Regions from separate parts of the Brevundimonas sp. Leaf168 genome, predicted to be linked through region 2. Evidence: predicted binding sites of a transcription regulator. Region 2 holds the regulator's gene; the other holds the start of a gene.
The links. Region 2 encodes LexA, which represses DNA repair genes until DNA is damaged. Its sites were predicted from a motif close to ATGTTCNCNANNTGTTCT; they were not measured.
Positions count from the first base shown of each region.

Region 1: ASF81_RS09095 (ImuA family protein) is a predicted target of LexA. The motif match lies at 2,946-2,963, and genes of this name have one in related genera.

Region 1 is NZ_LMOY01000009.1:6,644-16,304, forward strand. It holds gene ASF81_RS09085 (SemiSWEET family sugar transporter) at 253-534, shown strand; gene ASF81_RS09090 (DUF6504 family protein) at 732-2,249, opposite strand; gene ASF81_RS09095 (ImuA family protein) at 2,164-2,919, opposite strand; gene ASF81_RS09100 (hypothetical protein) at 3,056-3,394, shown strand; gene ASF81_RS14850 (DUF1810 family protein) at 3,391-3,780, shown strand; gene ASF81_RS15550 (DUF1810 family protein) at 3,677-3,931, shown strand; gene ASF81_RS09110 (hypothetical protein) at 3,984-4,181, opposite strand; gene ASF81_RS09115 (hypothetical protein) at 4,350-4,547, opposite strand; gene ASF81_RS09120 (SOS response-associated peptidase) at 4,540-5,247, opposite strand; gene ASF81_RS09125 (hypothetical protein) at 5,247-5,693, opposite strand; gene ASF81_RS09130 (hypothetical protein) at 5,695-6,015, opposite strand; gene ASF81_RS15270 (LuxR C-terminal-related transcriptional regulator) at 6,532-7,008, opposite strand; gene ASF81_RS09140 (hypothetical protein) at 7,379-8,221, opposite strand; gene ASF81_RS09145 (fimbria/pilus outer membrane usher protein) at 8,316-9,661, opposite strand, start outside.
Region 2 is NZ_LMOY01000012.1:84,121-93,781, forward strand. It holds gene gltX (glutamate--tRNA ligase) at 3-1,418, opposite strand; gene ASF81_RS12860 (ComEC/Rec2 family competence protein) at 1,486-3,603, shown strand; gene lexA (transcriptional repressor LexA) at 3,584-4,282, opposite strand; gene trpC (indole-3-glycerol phosphate synthase TrpC) at 4,401-5,195, opposite strand; gene trpD (anthranilate phosphoribosyltransferase) at 5,192-6,229, opposite strand; gene ASF81_RS12880 (aminodeoxychorismate/anthranilate synthase component II) at 6,232-6,822, opposite strand; gene ASF81_RS12885 (hypothetical protein) at 6,911-7,114, shown strand; gene trpE (anthranilate synthase component I) at 7,111-8,628, opposite strand; gene ASF81_RS12895 (peptidylprolyl isomerase) at 8,625-9,661, opposite strand, start outside.

The sequences.
Region 1 (9,661 bases), on a different contig from region 2:
TAATCAGGGTGGGACGATGGTCATGGCGGTCAGCGCTCCCTGCCAAGGGTCAACCCAAAGAGCGATCAACGGTTCAGCGCGCCAACTTTTCTTTTTGCGCGATCCGGCGCGTCGTCATTGGGACGACAGGCCGATGCCGCGACGTGGCACTAATCAGGGTGGGAAACGTCCTATACCCGCGGGGGCTTTGCTACTGAAGAGGTGCGTTTTCGCACATAGGAACGGTGACCCAGAGGGCGTCGTTGCCCACCCATGAGCGACTTGACAGCCAATATCGTGGGTACAGCGGCGGCAGTCTGCTCGATCACGAGCTTTGCGCCCCAAGCCCTCAAGATCTGGAAAGAGCGCGACGCGTCTTCGGTCAGCCTCAAGACCTATTCGCTCACCGTCACCTGTTTCATCCTCTGGGTGGTCTATGGCGTCATGACCCGAGCCTGGCCGGTGACTGTGTCGAACAGTTTTGCCCTGGTCATGGCGGCCTGCGTCCTGATCATGAAGTGGCGGTTTCGCGATGGCGATCCTGACGAGCATTAGGTTGCATCTACCGGCTACCGCGTATCCTTCGCCTTGCCAGTGCCTGTCAGAAGTGGCCCGGTACAACCGATATTGCTGGGGAGAGCCATGCAGACATGCTAGTTGTCCGATCAACAAGCGGCAGCCAAGGCCGACGGTCAGCAATTCCGAGACAGCGCGGACCACTCGAGATTGACATTGACCCCGGTCGAAAGGCGTCAGCCGAAGAGCCCGTGGAGCCACCAGCTGAGATCGCCGGTCTGAGGCTGTTCGCCATCGCCGCGTCGATAGACCCAGAAGCGGGCCCCAGCCTCGTCCTCCAGCTGGAAATAGTCGCGCACGGCATCGCGTTCGCCGTCACGCCGCCACCATTCGCCGAAGATCCGCTCAGGGCCGTCAGCGCGCCTGACGCGATGACGGACGCCGCGCCAGCTGAATGCGACCGGCGGCTGATCGGGCAGGAGCGCGACGGCCTCGATGGCTTCAGGATGGGCGAGCAGGCGGGAGGGGCGCGGCCAGCGACGCGTCCAGGTTTCCGACACCGGCGGCGCGGTCGGCGGCAGTTTGCGGATTGAGCGTTCGGGCACGTCGCTTTGCGCCGGGGCCAGCCGGTACAGGTTCTGCGGGCCGAGACGATTGGCGAGCAGATCGACGAGATCGCCGATGTCCGCGGTCGCCGGGCCGCCCAGGTCGCCAGCGCTCGGCGACCAGTCCAGCGGCAGGACGACTGGCGCCGCCAGGACCATGGCCTCTACGCCGAGGCCAGGATCAATGGTTTCGATCTTGTCGCAGAGTAGGCGTGTAAGCCGCGCGACATCGCGGACGGGGCGCGCCAGGCCGACGCGGATGGCTTCGGTCCGGTTGTCGATCCGTTCAAACCGCAGGTCGAGCCGGGAGGCGCCCAGCCCTTGAGCTTCGAGCGCACCGCTCAGGGCTTCGACTAAGTTGAGCGTGTAGCGGGCCAAGGTCTCGGGCGCGCCGATCGGCTCGGCGAAGACCCGTCGGACCTGGATCAACTCCGGGGCGTCGATCGGGGTGATCGGCTCATGGGCGCGGCCGTAGGCCTGATCCAGGCGACGGATCAGCTCCGGTCCGAAGCGCAGGGCCAATGGCGCGCGAGGCTTMGCTTCCAGCTCGCCGATGGTGTCGACCCCCAGACGCACCAAGCCATCGACCATGTCTGCGGGCAGGCGCAAGGCGCGCAAGGGGAGGTGACGGATGGCAGGCCCCCCGCGCGCGACGACGATCGTGGGTTCGGCGAGGTTGCGGGCCAAGGCATGGGCGGCGCCCCAGGTGTCGGCAAGGGCGGCGCGGGCGTCCAGACCGACAGCGGCGGTCTGGGCGATCAGATCCTCGAGCAGGCCCTCATCGCCGCCGTAGCGGTGACCGGCGCCGGTGACATCGAGCACCAAGCCGTCAGGCGGGTCGYCGGCCACGATCGGCGCATAGCGGCGCAGCGCCCAGAGGGCGAGTTGGTCCAGGGCGGCCGCGTCGCCTGCCGGATCGAAGGGATGGACGACGAGATCGGCGACCAGGGCCCGGGCCTGGGTCGCGGCCATGCCGGAATGCAGGCGATGGGCGCGGGCGGCGAGGTCGGCGGCCAACACCACGCGTTTGCGGCCCTGGCGCCCGACCAGGACCAGGGGCGTCTCAGGCGACGGCGCGTCGGGTCCCAGCCGGCGTCGCAGCCGATCGGTCGGCCAGGTGGGGAGGTAGAGCGAGACGACCCGTCTCATCGCAGGCTTCCAGTTCGAAATCCGCGCAGGCTCCGGCGCGGCAGCGGATCAGTTCGACAAACCAGCGCGGGCGGCCGACGCCGGGCACGGGCAGGGGGGCGGAGGGCAGGGCGGTGACCCGCCAGCGGGTGGCTGCGGCGGTCGGCTGGCCGAAGTCCGCCGCCTCGGCCTGACGTCGCCATCGTCGGACCGCCAGTCCGAGCGAGCCCGTGTCCTCGGCGACCAGCTGCAGCCGCCGGGACGCCGTCATGGACAGGCGGGCCACTTCGCCGACGACCGCGCCGAAGCCGCCGTGACGCAGGCCGTCCTCGAAGGCGGCCAGCAATCCGGCCTCGTCGCCGGCCTCCACATAGATGACTCGGTTCGAGGACAGCCCCGCCTGCTCCAGCGCCGGCGCGAACAGGTCCGGGCGGGTCACACACCAGAGCACCGGCCCCTGGGTGCGCGCTGCCACACCGGCCGCAAACAAGGCGGCGACGGCCCCGTCGATGGCGCCGTCACCGCCGCCGGCCACCTCATGCAGCGCGCCGAGCGCCAGGCCGCCGGCGGGCAGCCGGCGATCAAGCGCGGCRAGGCCGAACGGCAGCACGCCGCCAGGCGGACGTCGACCCGCCTCAATGCGTGCAATCTCCGCGCGGAGCGCCTGGAAGGATGGGGAGGCGGCGGCCATGTTCTCCTGAAGCCGAATGCGAGCTAATGTTCCTTATTTGTTCTTATTCGAGCGTATGAGAGTCAAGGCTGATTGCAACGGCGTTGTGGATCGCCCTGTGGGCGGCGCCATCCCGGGCGCGGCGCGTTAGCCCACGATGACGCAGCCCCTCCGATACCCCACCACCCCCGACGGCTGCTATTTCGTGGTGCGAGGTCGGCTGTGGCGGTGCTCCAATCCTGCTCTGTCGGCGGAGGCGAGGGACGAGCTGGTGCATGATCTGATGTCGGCGCGCCGGGCGGTGCGGACGGCCCTGGCGGCTGAGGATGKGGACGCTTTGGCCGCGGCGCGGCGCAGCGTCGACAGTGCCAAGGTGGGACTGGGCGAGCGGGGCCCTGTGTGGTGGACCGACGGCTCGCCGGATCTCAATCGACACATGGCGCGAAACACCCCCTATGCAGACTGGTTCGCCAGTCTGGGCGAGACGGCCGGATGACCACAGCACTCGACCGTTTCGTCCTAGCTCAAGACCCCGTGTTCGAAACGGCGATGGCCGAGCTCGCGGCGGGTCGCAAGACAAGCCACTGGATGTGGTTTGTCTTCCCRCAGGCCCGGTCGTTGGGACGGTCTTCGACAGCTGCCTTCTATGGCATCGGATCGCTTGCGGAGGCGCACGCCTATCTGCTGCATCCCGTATTAGGGGCGCGTCTCATCCGCGCAGCCCAAACCGCGAGCACGGCGCCGGTGGCGTCGGTGCTTCAGCTGTTCGGATCGCCCGATGACCTCAAATTCCGTATTAGGGGCGCGTCTCATCCGCGCAGCCCAAACCGCGAGCACGGCGCCGGTGGCGTCGGTGCTTCAGCTGTTCGGATCGCCCGATGACCTCAAATTCCGGTCGTCGATGACCCTGTTTGCCGCCGTGGCGCCCGATCCGAGTGTGTTCGATGCGGCGCTCGCACGTTGGGAGGTGTCGCTTGATCCCATGACGTTGGACCTGGTGGCGTCCGCCCGGCTTGGACCAGACCACCTTTGATGGCGCGGCGAACTCCCGGCCGCGCGATGTGCTATCGTCGTTGGCGGCCGGGTCAGTTGCGCGGCGCGAGATTGCGGTAGGGCTGGCCTCGCTCCCCGGCGTCACTCCGGGTCAGTGTGCGCGTGATCGATCCGCCGGTGACGGCGACCATGATGTCGCGAATCCGAATGCCGTCCACGATGGTCTTCGGCCGTGCCGTCTGCATCTCAGCTAGGCGTTGGATCCAGTCATCGACGCTGATCTCGATCAACCCGGCAGAAGCGTCTCGTCGTCCGCCGCGGCGGTTTGGAGTGCATCCAGCGCGTCATTCAGTTCATCACTCGTCATGGCGAGGCTTCTAGATCGAGTCGCCATGCGCTCGTGAGCGAGTGGATGAACGGGCGTACGGGCGTATGGGATTGGGACGCTTGGTCGTCCGTCAGCCGACGCCTGCGAGACGACCGCAGAAGGCCAGGACGCTGGTGATGACGATGCCGAGGAGGACGATCTTCAGACGGCTCAACGTCCTCTGGAAAAGGGTCGGGATCTCTGGCTGGAGTTTGGTGAAGTCTTCCGGACGATAGGGCGCAGCGTGCGCCTGATCTGCGCTTTCCAAATGGTCTTCAGGGTCAGGCATTGAGGATCGCCAGTGCGCCGTCGGGCAGCGGGCGCTGCAGCGCCTGGGCCGCCTCCCACGGTGCCGTCATCCAGGCCTCGATCTCGTCGGTCTGCGTCAGGATCACTGGCATGGCCTTGGGGTGAACCGCGCCGACCTCGGCGTTAGGCTCGGTCGTCAGAAAGGCAAAGACGTCGATCGTCTCCATGCCGGTCTTGATTTTGCGGACGCTCGTGTGGGCCTGGAGGTGGATGCCGGCGAAGAAGGCGATCGGCTCTGGCTCGTCTCCCGCGAGCTTGAACCAGACGGGTCGGTATTTTCCGGCCGCGTCCCGGCCCGGTTCGCTGAAGGCGGTGAAAGGGACCAGACATCGCGATGCCGGCGACAGATGTGGGCGCCAATGGCTGGAGCTGGTGTTGCGGACGTTGGTCGTGCCGCTGTCGGGTTCGAACTCGAGGATTTTCTGAAAGTCCACCTCGCCGCCTTTGGCGCGCAACTTGTCGGCGCGCTTTGTGGCATTGTCGAAGATCATCTTCTGGGATGACGGCATGCCCCAGCGCGCCGAAGCCAGAATGCGCTCTGCGCCCTCCCAGCGCACGATCGGCGCGGGATAGTCGGGATAGACGTCGCCCGGCGCGAGGTTTCCGACGGTCGACCGCATGGCGTTAGCCGCGTCCAGTATGGCCTGGGGGCCAGAGCGCTGGCGGTACAGATTGCACATCAAGCCCTGGCCTTTTTCAGATCCGCAGCCAGGGATTTGCGCTCCGCCTCATAGGCCGTCTCCACCTGTTGACGCGCCTGGTTCAGCGCGGCCTGTTGTTCTTCGAAATCAGCCATTACCGCCTGATGGCGTTCGTCCAGATCGGCCAACGCCGTCTTCAGCTTTTCGATCTTGGCGGCCTTCGCCCTGGACGGTCCCGGAGGTTTGGCGGGCTTGGCCTTGCCGATCTTGCCGATATCGATAGTGAGGCCCCGCTCGATGACCTCGCCAGGAGAGGCCAGCGCGGCCTCGTAATCCGGTCCGCCGGTAAGCTGGCTGGCCAGGCCGGTGGCGAACAGATCCTGTTTGGAACCCCAGGCTTCCAAAGCCTTGGGTCGCGAGCTTGTGGCGACGGTGAAGGCATGAAAGCCGTCGGACCAAGTGAAGACCTTCAGCTTTGCCGCCATGTCAATCGATCAGTCCGCGACGCTGCAGGTCCATGATGATGGGATCGGTCAGCGAAGTGATGACTTCCATGTCAAAGGCGTCCTCCGCTTCCGTCTCATCGGCAAATGAGCGTGGCGGGTTCTGGCGCAGTGTCGACAGCCGCCAGGACGATTGGACCACCTGCTGCCGGGCCAGATGCTCGATGCGCTGCAGCCGAACGCCGGCGCGTGTTTTGATGAGGGTCTTTCGTGCCGCCATGGTTCCGTCCTCCCGGCCGAAGCCTGACACGCAGGCCAGCGAATGTGGAGTCGCGACCGCGCAAAGACCGCGTTCGAGCGCCATCGCCAAAGAGTTAGGGTATCAACGCTCCAGAATACCCGCGTCTGATGTTGGCGGCTTCACCAAATACGTTGTCTGGATCGTCACGACGCGTTGTGGCAAGCGAGGGCACGTAGACGGCTTTCAGAGAAATTAGACTGCCATACGATCCCCGACTGCTTCTAGGTAGTTGAGGGTCAACACAATCATCGAATTAAGGCAAATCAGTTTCCTAGACATCCAAGCCGTCACTGACTCAACGCTAGGCACATCGTTTTCTTCGCGAATGTTGCAATCCGAACATCTGAATTGGTTATCTTCGCATCTTGACAGATTATTATATCTTGCCGAACTTCGGCTCTTACTATAGCCATACGCTGACTTAGCAGTAACCTAGTACTGGCGATAATCAGTACCCCCTTGCGTCGCTTGTTTCACAGAGTTTCTGGAGTGAAGGCTAGCTTCCGGGGTAAATTGGCACAGATCAACGTGGCGGAAGCGGCGCGGCCTCCGCGTTTCCAGCCGAGCCATCCCTGAGCTTCAGTTTGTCAGTTGAAAACTCAGTCTCAGGGCGCCGGTAATGCCTTTGACGCCCATGCGCATGCAGATGGCGCGCAGGTGGGCGCGCACGGTGTGGATCGACATATCCATCTTTCGGCCGATGTCCTTCGGGGCCTCGCCTTGGGTCAGATGGGAAAGGACCAGGAGTTCAGCCCGGGTCAGACCGAAGATGGCGCGTAGCGGCTCCATACCCTCCACGCCCATGCAGTGGGCCGGGCGCGCCGTGGCGAAGATGCGGTCGATCGCATCGGGCGCCGTCGCCAGATCCAGCAGGCACCAGGCGTCATCGCCTGCGCGAAACAGAAGGCGGCCGTGCGATTGTCGTCCTTCCAGCAGACGGTTGGCCAAGGCGTCGAACTCGCCACGATTGCGATGGGAAGGGCAGATAAAGGCCCCGCCAGCGCCCAGCACACCCGCTGCAATCATGGCTCTGGCATTGGCGTTGGCGTGGATCACGCAGCCTTGAGGATCCAGAACGAACCGGGCGAGAATGTCATGTTCGAACCAGGCGGTGCAGTCCGCACGGGGCAGGGGTGTCGGATTTCCGGTTGATCTGATTGGCGTCCGGCGCTGCCCAAATTCTCCTTGAAGCATCGCTGAAACAGCACGGCCGTCTGTTCGCGACGACGCCGCTATCTTTTGCTCATACATTTGCGCCACCCATTTCTGCAGGCTGTCCAAACCCGGATAGGGCTGTCAGCCTCAAGCTTACGATCTGTGTGTGCCGGCTCCTCCAAACAGCCGGCTCATCGCGTTAACTTTGTTACCAGTTTGACGGTCGGGTCGTAATCGCCGCTATGGGCTAACCAGTATGGGGTAGCCCACGTCATCGGGGCGATATGTCGATAGCGAGCACATCCTGATAGCGACCGGCCATCTGATCCTTGATCTTGCCCAAGGTGAACAGCATCGGCAGCGACATGCCGGCGAGGGTGCGGGGCGGATCGACCTCCTTGGTCCAGGGCGCCTGTAGATCGACCGGCGTCCCGTCCAGCTCGACCGCGTAGGCGACGCTGGACGTGGTCTCCGCGTCGCCCCGACGCTGCATCAGGCCGCGATGTTCGGACGTGATCGCGATGATCGACGGTGCGTTGGCGCGGACCTGGATGAAGATGCGCCGCGTCAGGCCGGTAGAGGCGTCACCGAAATCGACCACATCCACACTGGAACCGGAACCAAAGGCGCCAGCGGCGCCGGCCAGGTTCAGTTGTGCTCGGGGCGTGGAGACCAACTGCATACGGACCGGGATTGGGGCAAGCAGAGCCGTTCCATCGGCGTCCTTGATCAGCAGCTTCAGGTCGGTGGCGTAGGTTCCGGCGTCGGGCACGGCGTCCACGACGATGGCGGCGTCCATCTGCGCCTGACCTGTCGCCTTGCCTGCAAGAGTGTAGCGGAAGACGCCAGGCTCGACGTCGGACGTCTGAAGCCCCGACGCCTCTCGCGGGCGGAACTGCACCCCCACGCCCCCAAGCGCCAGGCCGGACACAATCGCCCCGCCGTCGTCCACGACGGACAACCGCAGCTCGCAGACCTCGTCTGCCTGGTTCTTCAGGCCCAGATCGATGGCGCCGCTCGACGGTCCCGCAGCGAAAGGATTATAGTTGATGACGACAGTGCTGGGGCTCTGGGTCAGGGCAAGGTCGCAGGCTCTCGCCTTGGAGGCGGTCACGGCCAGGATAGCCGCCAGGACCAGCGAGACGATGACGGTCAGCGTTTCAGACCAGGTTGGAACCGGGATCTTTCGGTCACCTTGCGCCTTGCGCCTACGGCGACGGCGGAGACGTGCGGATTTCGCCGACATCGACTGTTCCTTCCACTTTCTCGGGAATCACGAATTCTCCCACCACGGCGCCCTGGATCACCAGGCGATAGCGACCCGGAGCCAGGCCATCGGCGACGAAACGCCCGGAGCGGTTGGTGAAGAAGGGCTTGCCCTCGGCATCAGCCGGAGCGCCTGCCGCTTGGATGACGCCGCCGGCCAGAGCGACCGGCCCATTGGCGGACATCAGGACGCCTCGCGCGGTGCGCGACGCGTCGCTACCCACCACGAAGCGGTACCCGTTGCCGTAGCCCGGGAAGATGTTGACCACACCACTACCCAGGTCGTAGCCCTGCGGCAGCGGATCGGCCTCGATCTCGTAGCGATTGACGCCATAGCCGCGATCCAAGCCGACCAGAGCCGGACCCAGCCATCCGCTGTGCGCGACCGTATTGCCGCTGGAATCCGTCAGCTTGATGCGCGAACGGGAGAGGGTAGGGTGGGGCGTTGCGATGACGAAGCCCTCGCGCGCCGAACGTCCGACGCCAAAGGCGCCGCCGGCGTAACCGATCATCGTCGACATTCGCCACAACGACTCCTGGCGCGTGACCCCGCCGGGCTCGGACGAAACCAGCCGGTTCGATACGAGTTCGGCGTCGAACCGATTATTGATGTAGCGCAGGTCCGCCGTGATCGCTTGGTTGGTTCGATCTTGCGACAGCCGCAGGTCGCCGCTCAAGTCGTTGAGGCGGCCCGAAGATGCGCGTGACACCCCAACCTCACGCAGGTCGTTGTCGGTGTCGTAGCGCGCGGTGGTGCTCCAGCGCCCGCCGAAGCGCGACGTTAGCGTCAGTCCGAAGCGGTCCTCGTCGCGGCCATCTTCGGTGGACCCGCGCTGCCAGGCCAGATTGACCGCGAAACGACGGAAAGTGCGGCCCAGGCCCAGGCTGAAATCAGTGCGATCCTTTTGTTCGCGACTCTTTACGAAGGCGACGCCGCCGCTGATCGAATAGTCACGAAAACGCACAAGCAGCCGCGCGGCGGCGCGCCATTTCTCGTTGTTGAAAGCGGACGGATCGAAGGCGCTCTGAAAATAGCGGCTAGTTGCCTGGGCCGACGCCACAAGGCGCGCATCAGCGGTCTTGCCCAAAGTCCTTTCGAGGAGATAGTCGACAGAGGCGACGTAGCCGTTTTTTCCGGTGTCGCCGTTGTGGCTGGCGGCGCTGCTCAGCTGGATCAGACCCAGTTTGGAACCCCACGTCGCTATGGCCCCGGCTTGCCCCTTTCGGTCGGCGATCTGAGCGTTGACGCCGACGGTCAAAACATCGGACAGGCCCTTGCGAACAAAGC
Region 2 (9,661 bases):
GATCACTTAGTCTGTTGCAGCGCATCATCCAAGCGCCCGAGACTTTCGTCGCGCCCAAGAGCCGACAAAGTTCGTGCAATATCAGGTGATGTTGACCCTGCGGTAAGCGCTGCGCGCATGGGCGGGCCGATTTTTCCAAACCCGACGCCCTCGGATTCCGCAAAGGCCTCGAGCTCGGCTTCCAGCGCAAAGACATCCCAGGATTGGAACAGGGACAGCCGCTCGCGCAGGCGGGCTAGGCGATCCAGCGTCTCACCGGACAGCAGCGCCTTCGCCTTATCGTCCAGGGTCAGCGGGCGCGATTTAAGTACGAAGACCGTTTGGTCGGCCAGATCGAGGATCGTCTTGGCGCGATCCTTGACGAAAGGCATGGCGCGCTGAAGCCGGGCTTCGTCCGCCTCCGCCAGGGCGTGGCCCTTTTGCAGATGCGCATCCAGCGTCAGCTTGGCGAGCCGCTCGTCGTCGGCGAGACGCAGCCAGTGCGAGTTGACGTGGGCCAGCTTGTCAAAGTCCAAACGGGCCGGCGCCTTGCCGATGCCGGCGAGATCGAACCACTCGATGGCCTGGGCGTCGCTGAACAGTTCGTCGTCGCCGTGCGACCAGCCCAGGCGGGCCAGATAGTTGCGCATGGCCTCGGGCACGTAGCCCATCTCGGCGTATTCATGCACCGCCTGCGCGCCGTGACGCTTCGACAGCTTGGCGCCGTCCGGTCCGTGGATCAGGGGGATGTGGGCGAAGGTCGGACGCGTCCAACCCAATGCATCGTAGATCAGGCTCTGCCGCGCGGCGTTATTCAGATGGTCGTCGCCGCGAATGACGTGGGTCACCCCCATGTCGTGGTCGTCCACGACGACGGCGAGATTATAGGTCGGCGCGCCGTCCGAACGCAGCAGCACCAGATCGTCCAGGTCGTCGGTCGACCAGTTCACGTCGCCCTGGACCTCATCGGCTACCGTGACCGTCGTCGCCTTTGGCCGGCGGAAGCGCACGACGTGCGGCAGGGCCAGATCGTCGACGGTCGGCTCGCGGTCGCGCCAGGGCGATTCGAAAGTGCGCTTTTCCGCCTTGGCCTCGTCACGCAGACGACCGGTCTCCTCGGCCGAGGTGAAGTCGCGGTAGGCGTGGCCGGCTTCGAGCAGTTGATCGACCACCTCGCGGTGGCGGTCGGCGCGGCTGAACTGGAACACCGGCTCGTCGTCGGCGAACAGCTCCAGCCAGCTCAGGCCGTCGAAAATGGCCTTCACCGCCTCGTCCGTCGAGCGTTCGCGGTCGGTATCCTCGACACGGATCAGGAAACGCCCAGCGTGTCTCTTGGCATACAGCCAGTTGAACAAAGCGGTTCTCGCCCCGCCGATATGCAGATAGCCTGTCGGCGAGGGGGCGAAGCGGGTGACGACAGTCGAAGAAGGTGAGGTCATGGGGGAGGGGTCCGTAAGCGAGGCCCTTATACGCCCCGATGCGGCAAAACCTACCCCCGCTCCGCGATTGCGCGCCTGGCTGCATGCCGAAGTCGCCGCCCAGACCCTGAGATGGCGGCTATGGGCGCCGGTCGCATTCGGCGCGGGCGGCGGCATCTATTTCGCCCTGCGAGCCGAGCCGGTCTTGTGGCCCTTGTTGCTGGGTGCCGTCTTAACCTTTGTGCTGTGGGTTGTGGCGCGTCGGCGCGCCGGGTCGCGACGTCTGACCTGGCTGCTGTTGATGGTGGCCTGCGCGTCAGGCGGGCTGGCGGCGGCCAAGGTGCGCACCGAAGCCGTCGCCGCGCCGATCGCGCCCGCCCTCAGCGAACCGACCGTGATCGAAGCCTGGGTTGTCGATGTCGACAGCCCGGGGCAGCGAGGCGCGCGGGTCGTGATCGCGCCGGTCTGGATTCGCGGACTGACGCCCGAACAGACGCCGGTGCGCTTGCGGGCGACGGTGCGGGGCGAGCCGCCGCGGCCCGGCGAAGCGATCCGCTTGTTCGCCATTCTGAATCCGCCGCCTGCGCCGGCCAGCCCCGGCGCCTACGATTTCGGGCGCAACGCCTTCTTTCAGGGGATGGGCGGCGTTGCGTTCGCCTTGAGCGACACGCGTACGGCCGATCTGACGCCGCCGCCGTGGCGACTTCGACTTGAAATGGCGGTCAACGGCGCCCGCTTCGCACTGGCCGAGAGGATCGTGGCAAGACTCGGCGAACGGACCGGCGGGATCGCCGCCGCCATGACGACCAGCCACGAAACCTGGATCAGTCAGGAGGACATGGATGTGATGCGCGATTCCGGCCTGGCGCACATCCTGTCGGTGTCAGGGCTGCATATGGCGATCGTCGGCGGTTTCGTCTTCTTCGCCGTGCGGCTGGGCGTGGCGGCCTGGCCCTGGTTGGCCTTGCGGGTTCACGGCAAGAAGGTCGCGGCCTTGGCGGGCCTGACGGCGGTCGGGGTCTATCTGGTGGTGTCGGGCGCGCCGCCCCCGGCCGAGCGGGCCGCCATCACCGCCTCCATCGCCTTTCTGGCCATCCTGCTGGATCGACAGGCGGTGACCATGCATGGCCTGGCTGTGGCGGCCTTCATCGTTTTGGCCATACAGCCTGAAGCCATCGTCACGCCGGGTTTCCAGATGTCGTTCGCGGCGACTGCGGCCTTGGTCGCCCTGGTCGAGGCTTGGCCGAAGCGCCCGCGCGAAATATCCGCGCCCTGGCCGATCCTGGCAGTCCAACGGCTGGGCGGGTGGCTGACGGCGGCTGTGGCGGCCAGCGTCGTCGCAGGATTGGCGACGGGACCTTTCGCCATGCAACATTTCAACCGCACCGCCATGTACGGACTGCTGGCCAATCTCGGCACGTCGCCGGTGGCGGACTTCATCCTGATGCCCGCGCTGGCTTTGGGCGCAGCGCTTGAGCCTCTGGGGCTGGGGGGACCGTTCCTGGCGGTCGCGGGATGGGGCGTGGATCTGATGCTGGCGATCGGCGCCTGGACGGCGGGGCTGCCTGGCGCGGTCAGAACGGTCGCCAGCGCGCCAAATTATGTTCTGCCTGTCGCCTTTCTGGGCGTATTGTTCGTCTGTCTGTGGCAGGGCCGCCTGCGCTGGTTGGGACTGCCCTTTGCAGCCGCTGTGCTGATCTGGCCGCGTGAACCGACGCCAGACCTTTGGATTGGCGATGGCGGGACGACCGCCGCCTTTCACCGTGATCGGGCGGCGGTCGTCGTGCGGCCTGGCGTGCGCGAATTTGCAGTCGATCTCTGGTCACGAAGACGGGGGCTGACCATGACCGACCGGTCGGAGACGGGCTGGGCCTGCGACCGTTTCTCCTGTCGACCCGAAGCCGATGAGGCCGGGGCCGTAGCAATCTGGTGGGGGCGGAAGTCGCCGAGCTCCGATCAGATGGAGATGTTATGCCGCGCAGCGCCCGTCGTCAGCGTCCGTGCCGTCGTCACCTCAATTCCAAGCGCCTGTCAGGATCGCCTTGTTTTGGACGGCGTGGACTTTGCGCGCGGCGGGGCGGTGGAGTTGTGGCGCGTTCGTTCGCGTGAGCCGAATCGATGGCGCGCGGTGTGGACGGCCGATGTTCGCGGCGACCGCCCCTGGACGCGTCAGTCCGTTCCGGAGGTCAGTGATACCGGCGCATGAGGCCGACCAGCTTGCCCTGGACCGCAACCTGATCCGAGCCGTAAATCTTGGTTTCATAGTTGCGGTTTGCAGGTTCCAGCGCGATCGAGGCGCCCTTCTTGCGAAGGCGCTTCAACGTCGCCTGCTCGCCTTCCACCAGAGCCACCACGATTTCACCGGAGGCGGCGTTGTCGGTCGATTTGATCACCACCATGTCGCCGTTCAGGATGCCCGCCTCGATCATGGAGTCACCTTCGATCTCCAGCAGGTAGTGCTCGCCCGAGCCCAGCATGGACTCCGGAACCGGATACCGGGCCGTTTCATGCTCGATCGCATCAATCGGTGTGCCGGCGGCGATCTTGCCCATCAGCGGCAACTCGCGGGTGTCGTTGGCCGCCATCGGGGCCGCAGGTCGGACACCCCCGCCGCCCTCGATGACGTCGGGTTTGAACCCGGCGCGACCGCGCGGCGCGCCGGCCGTCGCCTGTTCGGGCAGTTTCGTGACTTCCAGCGCGCGGGCGCGGTGAGCGAGACGGCGGATGAAGCCGCGTTCCTCCAGCGCCGTGATCAGCCGGTGAATGCCGGACTTGGAGGCCAGATCGAGCGCCTCCTTCATCTCGTCGAACGAAGGGGAGACGCCGGTCTCCTGGATGCGTTCGTGGATGAACATCAGCAGTTCGTGCTGTTTGCGCGTGAGCATCGCCAGGCCCTCATGCGCCCGCCGACGAATCGGAACGGGCCGTGAACATTTGTCGATGTTCTGTAAGTGTTCCTTGCTAATGTCAACTTAACGGCGAGGCTTGCCGCCGCGTCTCGGCTCAAACGGCCAGCAACTGACGGGTGGCCGCCTCGACATCGGCCTGCCGCATCAGGCTCTCGCCGACCAGGATCGCTTGGGCATGGGCAGCCGAGACGCGCGCCACGTCGTCGGGCGTGAAGATGCCGCTCTCCGCGACCAGAAGAGCACGCACGGGGCTAAGCATCGACAGCCGCTCCGTGGTTTCCAGATCGACCTCAAACGTGCGCAGCGAACGATTATTGACCCCCACCAGATCGCCGCCAAGCGCACAAGCGCGCGCCATTTCTTCCTCGTCGTGGGTCTCTATGAGCGCATCCATGCCGAACCGTTCGGCTTCCGACAGCAGCTCGGCGGCCAACCGGTCATCGACCATGGCCAAGATGATCAGGATGCAGTCGGCGCCCAAGGCGCGGCTTTCGGCGACCTGCCAGGGATCGACAAGGAAATCCTTGCGCAGGCAGGGCAGGGCGACGGCCTCGCGGGCCTGGCCCAGATAGGCGTCGTCGCCCTGGAAGCTGGGGCCATCGGTCAGCACCGACAGACAGGCCGCACCGCCGGCCTCATAGGCGCGGGCCAGGGCCGGCGGATCGAAATCGGGCCGGATCAGGCCCTTGGACGGGCTGGCCTTCTTGATCTCGGCGATCAGGGCGGGACGACCGGTTTCCTCTCCGACCCGCTCCAGGGCGGCGCGAAAGCCGCGCGGGGCCGATGCGGCGCGGGCCAGGGCTTCGATCGCCTCCTGTGAGGTCGCAGCCTTGCGGGCGGCGACGTCCTCGCGCTTGTAGCCGGCGATACGGTCCAGAACGTCGGTCATGCGGGCTCTTCGCTTTCCAGCGGCGTGGAGGTGATGCGGGCCAGGCGATCCAACGCTTCGGCGGCTCGACCGTCGTCGATGGCGGCAGCGGCGAGTGCGGCGCCCTCGGCCAGATCGGCCGCGCGGTCTGACACCACGAGGGCGGCGGCGGCGTTAAGCAGCACGATGTCGCGGTAAGGGCCGGCTGCGCCTGCCAGAAGCGCGCGCAGGGCGACGGCGTTCTCCTCGGCGTCGCCGCCACGGATGTCTGCGATGGAGGCGCGCGGCAGGCCGGCGTCCTCGGGCGTGATCTGAAAGCGGCGAACCGCGCCGTCCTTCCATTCGGCGACGTCCGTAGGGCCGGAAGTCGCCAGTTCGTCCAAACCCTGGCCGTGAACGGTCCAGGCGCGGGTCGCGCCAAGCCGGCCCAGCACCTCGGCCAGCGGCTCCAGCAGGCGCGGATCATAGACGCCCATGACCTGTCGTCTTGCAGACGCCGGGTTCGAAAGCGGTCCCAACAGGTTGAAGACGGTGCGAAAACCGATCTCGGCACGCACCGGCCCGACATGACGCATCGCTCCGTGATAGGCGGGCGCGAACAGGAAGCAGATACCGGCCTCATCCAACGCCTTCTTCTGCTGCGCCTGCGACGCCATCAGGTTTACGCCCAGGATCGACAAGACGTCGGAAGATCCTGATTTCGATGACATCGCCCGATTGCCATGCTTGGCGACCTTCAGCCCCGCGCCGGCGAGAACCAGGGCGGCGGCGGTGGAGATATTGTAGGTGTGCTGACCGTCGCCCCCGGTGCCGCAGGTGTCGATCACCTCATACGGATGATCCAGCGTCAGGGCGGCTTCACGCATGGCGCCCGCGAAGGCGGCGATCTCGTCCACGGTCTCGCCGCGCATCCGCATGGCGGTGACGGCGGCTGCGACCTGGGAAGGCGTGGGCTCGCCCCGCAGGCAGGCGGCGAAGAAGTCGTGCGCCTGCTGGGACGTCAGGGGATGGCCCTCGACCAGCCGGGCGAGGATCGGCTTGAAACCGTCGCCCATGGTCAGGCGGCCGCGAGGCGCTTTACGCCGGCGATATCAAGGAAGTTGGCCAGCATGTCGTGACCGTGCTCGGTGGCGATGGATTCCGGGTGGAACTGAACGCCGTGGATCGGGCGCGTACGGTGCTGCAGACCCATGATCTCCCCGTCGGCGGTCCAGGCGGTGACCTCCAGGTCTTCGGGCAGGGTTTCGCGCTTGACCGCCAGCGAATGATAGCGTGTGGCGGTGAAGGGTGAGGGTAGGCCGGCGAAGACGCTCTGGCCCTCATGCAGGATCGGCGAGGTCTTGCCGTGCATCAGGGTCTTGGCGCGGATGACGTCGCCGCCGAACGCCTGGCCGATGGCTTGATGACCCAGACATACGCCCAGGATCGGCATCGACGCTGGCGCTGTCGTGATCAACGGCAGGCAGATGCCCGCCTGATCCGGCGCGCAAGGGCCGGGCGACAGCAGAACGGCGGCGGGGTTCAGCGCCCACGCCTCGTCCACCGACAGGTCGTCGTTGCGCACCACATGCGTCGGCGCGCCCAACTCCGCGAGGTAGTGGACGAGATTGTAGGTGAAGCTGTCGTAGTTATCGACGACGAGGATCATGGCTTGGCTTCTAGGCTCGACGCGCGTCCGCGCCAAGCGGGCGCGGCCTTAAAGCGCATTTTAACTCGACGGGGCTAGGACTGGGCGGGTGAAACTCGCCGCTGAAAAAGACATCGCCGCCAAGATTGCCGCCGCCAAGGCGAAGCTGGTCGTGGTCGAAACCAGGCCCAACCCCGTCGCCGCGCTTGGCGCAGCCGCGCTCGCGGCGACTGCGGCAGTTTTGATGGCGGGCGTCGTCATCATCGGGCCGGGCGTGCAGTTCAACGACCCGGCAATGACGATTTCGCGCTAGCGATTGCCGGTCCGAAAGCGCCAGGCGTCTTCCGCCGCGCGCATCGGCGCGCGCGCCTTGTGCTGGGTCTCGGCGTACTCGGCCGCAGGGTCGCTGTCGGCGACGACGCCGGCCCCGGCCTGAACGAAGATCCGATCGTCGGCGAAAAGGGCGGTGCGGAGGGTGATGCAGATGTCCGCCTCGCCGCCAGCCGAAATATAGCCGACGCCGCCGCCATAACCGACGCCGCGCTTTTCGCTTTCCAGTTCGTCGATGATCTCCATCGCGCGCACCTTGGGCGCGCCCGACAGGGTCCCGGCGGGCAGGGCGGCCAGCAGCGTGTCCACCGCATCCAGCCTGGGGTCAGCCTTGCCGCGCACGTTGGAAACGATGTGCATGACCTGGCTGTAGCGTTCGACGACGAAGCTCTCGGTGACCTCGACCGAGCCAGGCGCCGCGACGCGCCCGACATCGTTGCGGCCCAGGTCCAGCAGCATCAGATGCTCGGCCAGCTCTTTCGGATCAGCCAAAAGTTCGACTTCCAGCGCCTTGTCCGCCTCTGGCGTCGCGCCGCGCATGCGGGTGCCGGCCAGCGGCCGGATCGTGACCTCGCCGTCCTTCAGCCGAACCAGGATCTCGGGGCTGGAGCCGGCGAGCTGGAAACCTTCGAAGTTCAGATAGAACAGATAGGGCGAGGGGTTCTGGCGACGCAGCGAGCGATAGAAGGCGAAGGGATCGTCCGTCCACGGGGCTGAGAACCGATGGCTGAGCACGACCTGGAAAATGTCGCCGGCGCCGATATAGTCCTTGGCTTTGGCGACCATCTCGCCGAAGGCCGGCTCGTCCACCGGCGAGGTGAAGACGGGAGCCGGCGTTTGCTGCGGGGTGGCGCGGATGGGCAGAGGCTCGCGCAAGGCCGTCTCGAACGCGTCCAGCCGCGCCGTCGCGGCGTCGAACGCCTCTTGCGCGGCGATGCCGGCGTCGGGATAGGCGGCCGACACCAGAACGATCTCGTGACGGACCGAATCGAAGATGGCCACCAGCGACGGCCGCGTCAGCACGGCGTCGGGCAGATCGAGCGGATCAGGATTCGGCGCGCCCAGCGGCTCCAGCAGTCGCACCATGTCGTAGCCGAAGACGCCGAACAGGCCGGCGGCCATCGGCGGCAGTCCCGCCGGCAGATCGAACTTCGACGCCGCGATCAGCGCGCGCAGGGATTGCAGCGCTGGCAGGTGTTCGGCTGTAAACCGACCTTCGCCTATGGCTGAGCCGCGCGACAGTTCCGCCGCGTTGGAGCGACAACGCCAGACCACATCGGGATCCAGCGTGAGGATGGAATAGCGTCCCTTGACGGCACCGCCCTCGACCGACTCCAGTAGACAGGCGTACGGCCGATCGCGCCCCAGCTTCAGATAGGCCGAGACCGGGGTTTCCAGGTCGTCGATAATCCGGCGAACCAGGACCTGCGGCCGACCAGCCGAAAGGCCGGCCGCGAAGGCGTCGAGCGTGATGTCGCGCGAAGCGTCGTCGGTCATTGCGCCGGTGCGGCGGGCGTTGCGCCACCCGACAGACCCAGGGCCGACAGCGCCTGGGCCGGGTCGTTCTTGGCCTTGGAGCGCTGAGCGCCCGCCGAGACCGACGATTCGACCATCGCCTGCACCAACTCCTGGGTCAGGCGCGGGCGGACCTGCTCGGCCAGCGGACCGGCTACGGCCGGATTGGCGGCGCGGACGTTGTCGACGCGGCCGACCACATAGGCGGTCTGCGACGCCGGCTGCGAGAAGGCCTGGCCCTTGGACTGGCCGAAGAGACCCTGAAGCACGCCCTGACCCAGGGCTTCCTGGGTTTGCTGATTGCGGATGACGCCGGTGCGCACGGTCAGCGGCGCATTGACCGAGCGGGCGACCGCGGCGATGTCCTCGCCATTGCGCACGCGGGTCGTCAGCTCTTCGGCCTTGGCCGACAGGCGACGCATGGTCTCCCGCTGGATCCATTGGGCGGCCAGGGGCTCACGCACCTCTGCCAGGGTCGGCAGGGCCGACGGGCGGATGTCGTTGACGCGCACGGCGAAATACTGGCCCTGACCGGCGTCGATGACGTCGCTTTCGCCGCCCTTGGTCAGGCTCCAGGCCGTCTCGAAGATTTGCGGCGGGGCGTTCAGCGCCTGACCGTTCGGCAGCTTGCCGTCCTTGGTGAAGGGCGGCAGATCGACGACGCGACCGCCGGCCTCACGCGCCGCGTCAGCCAGGTTCTTACCGGCCGTGCGGGCGGCTTCGTACTTCTCGACCTTGGCGTAGGTCTGGGTCTTCACGTCTTCGGCGCGCAGTTCCTGGATCAGCTCCTCACGAGCGCTGTCCAGCGTGGCGGGCGCGGCGGGTTGAACGGCCGTGACCTTGGCGACCGCGAAGCCGACACCGGCCTGAACCGGGTTGGACACCTGATTGGCTTGCAGGCCGAAGACGGCGGCTGCGGTCGCCGCGTCGCCGATGGCCGAGCGAGGGGTCTCGTTGAAGGCGGCTGGCGTGATGTTGTTGGCGCGACCGACGTCGGCGGGCGATTGGCCCGCGC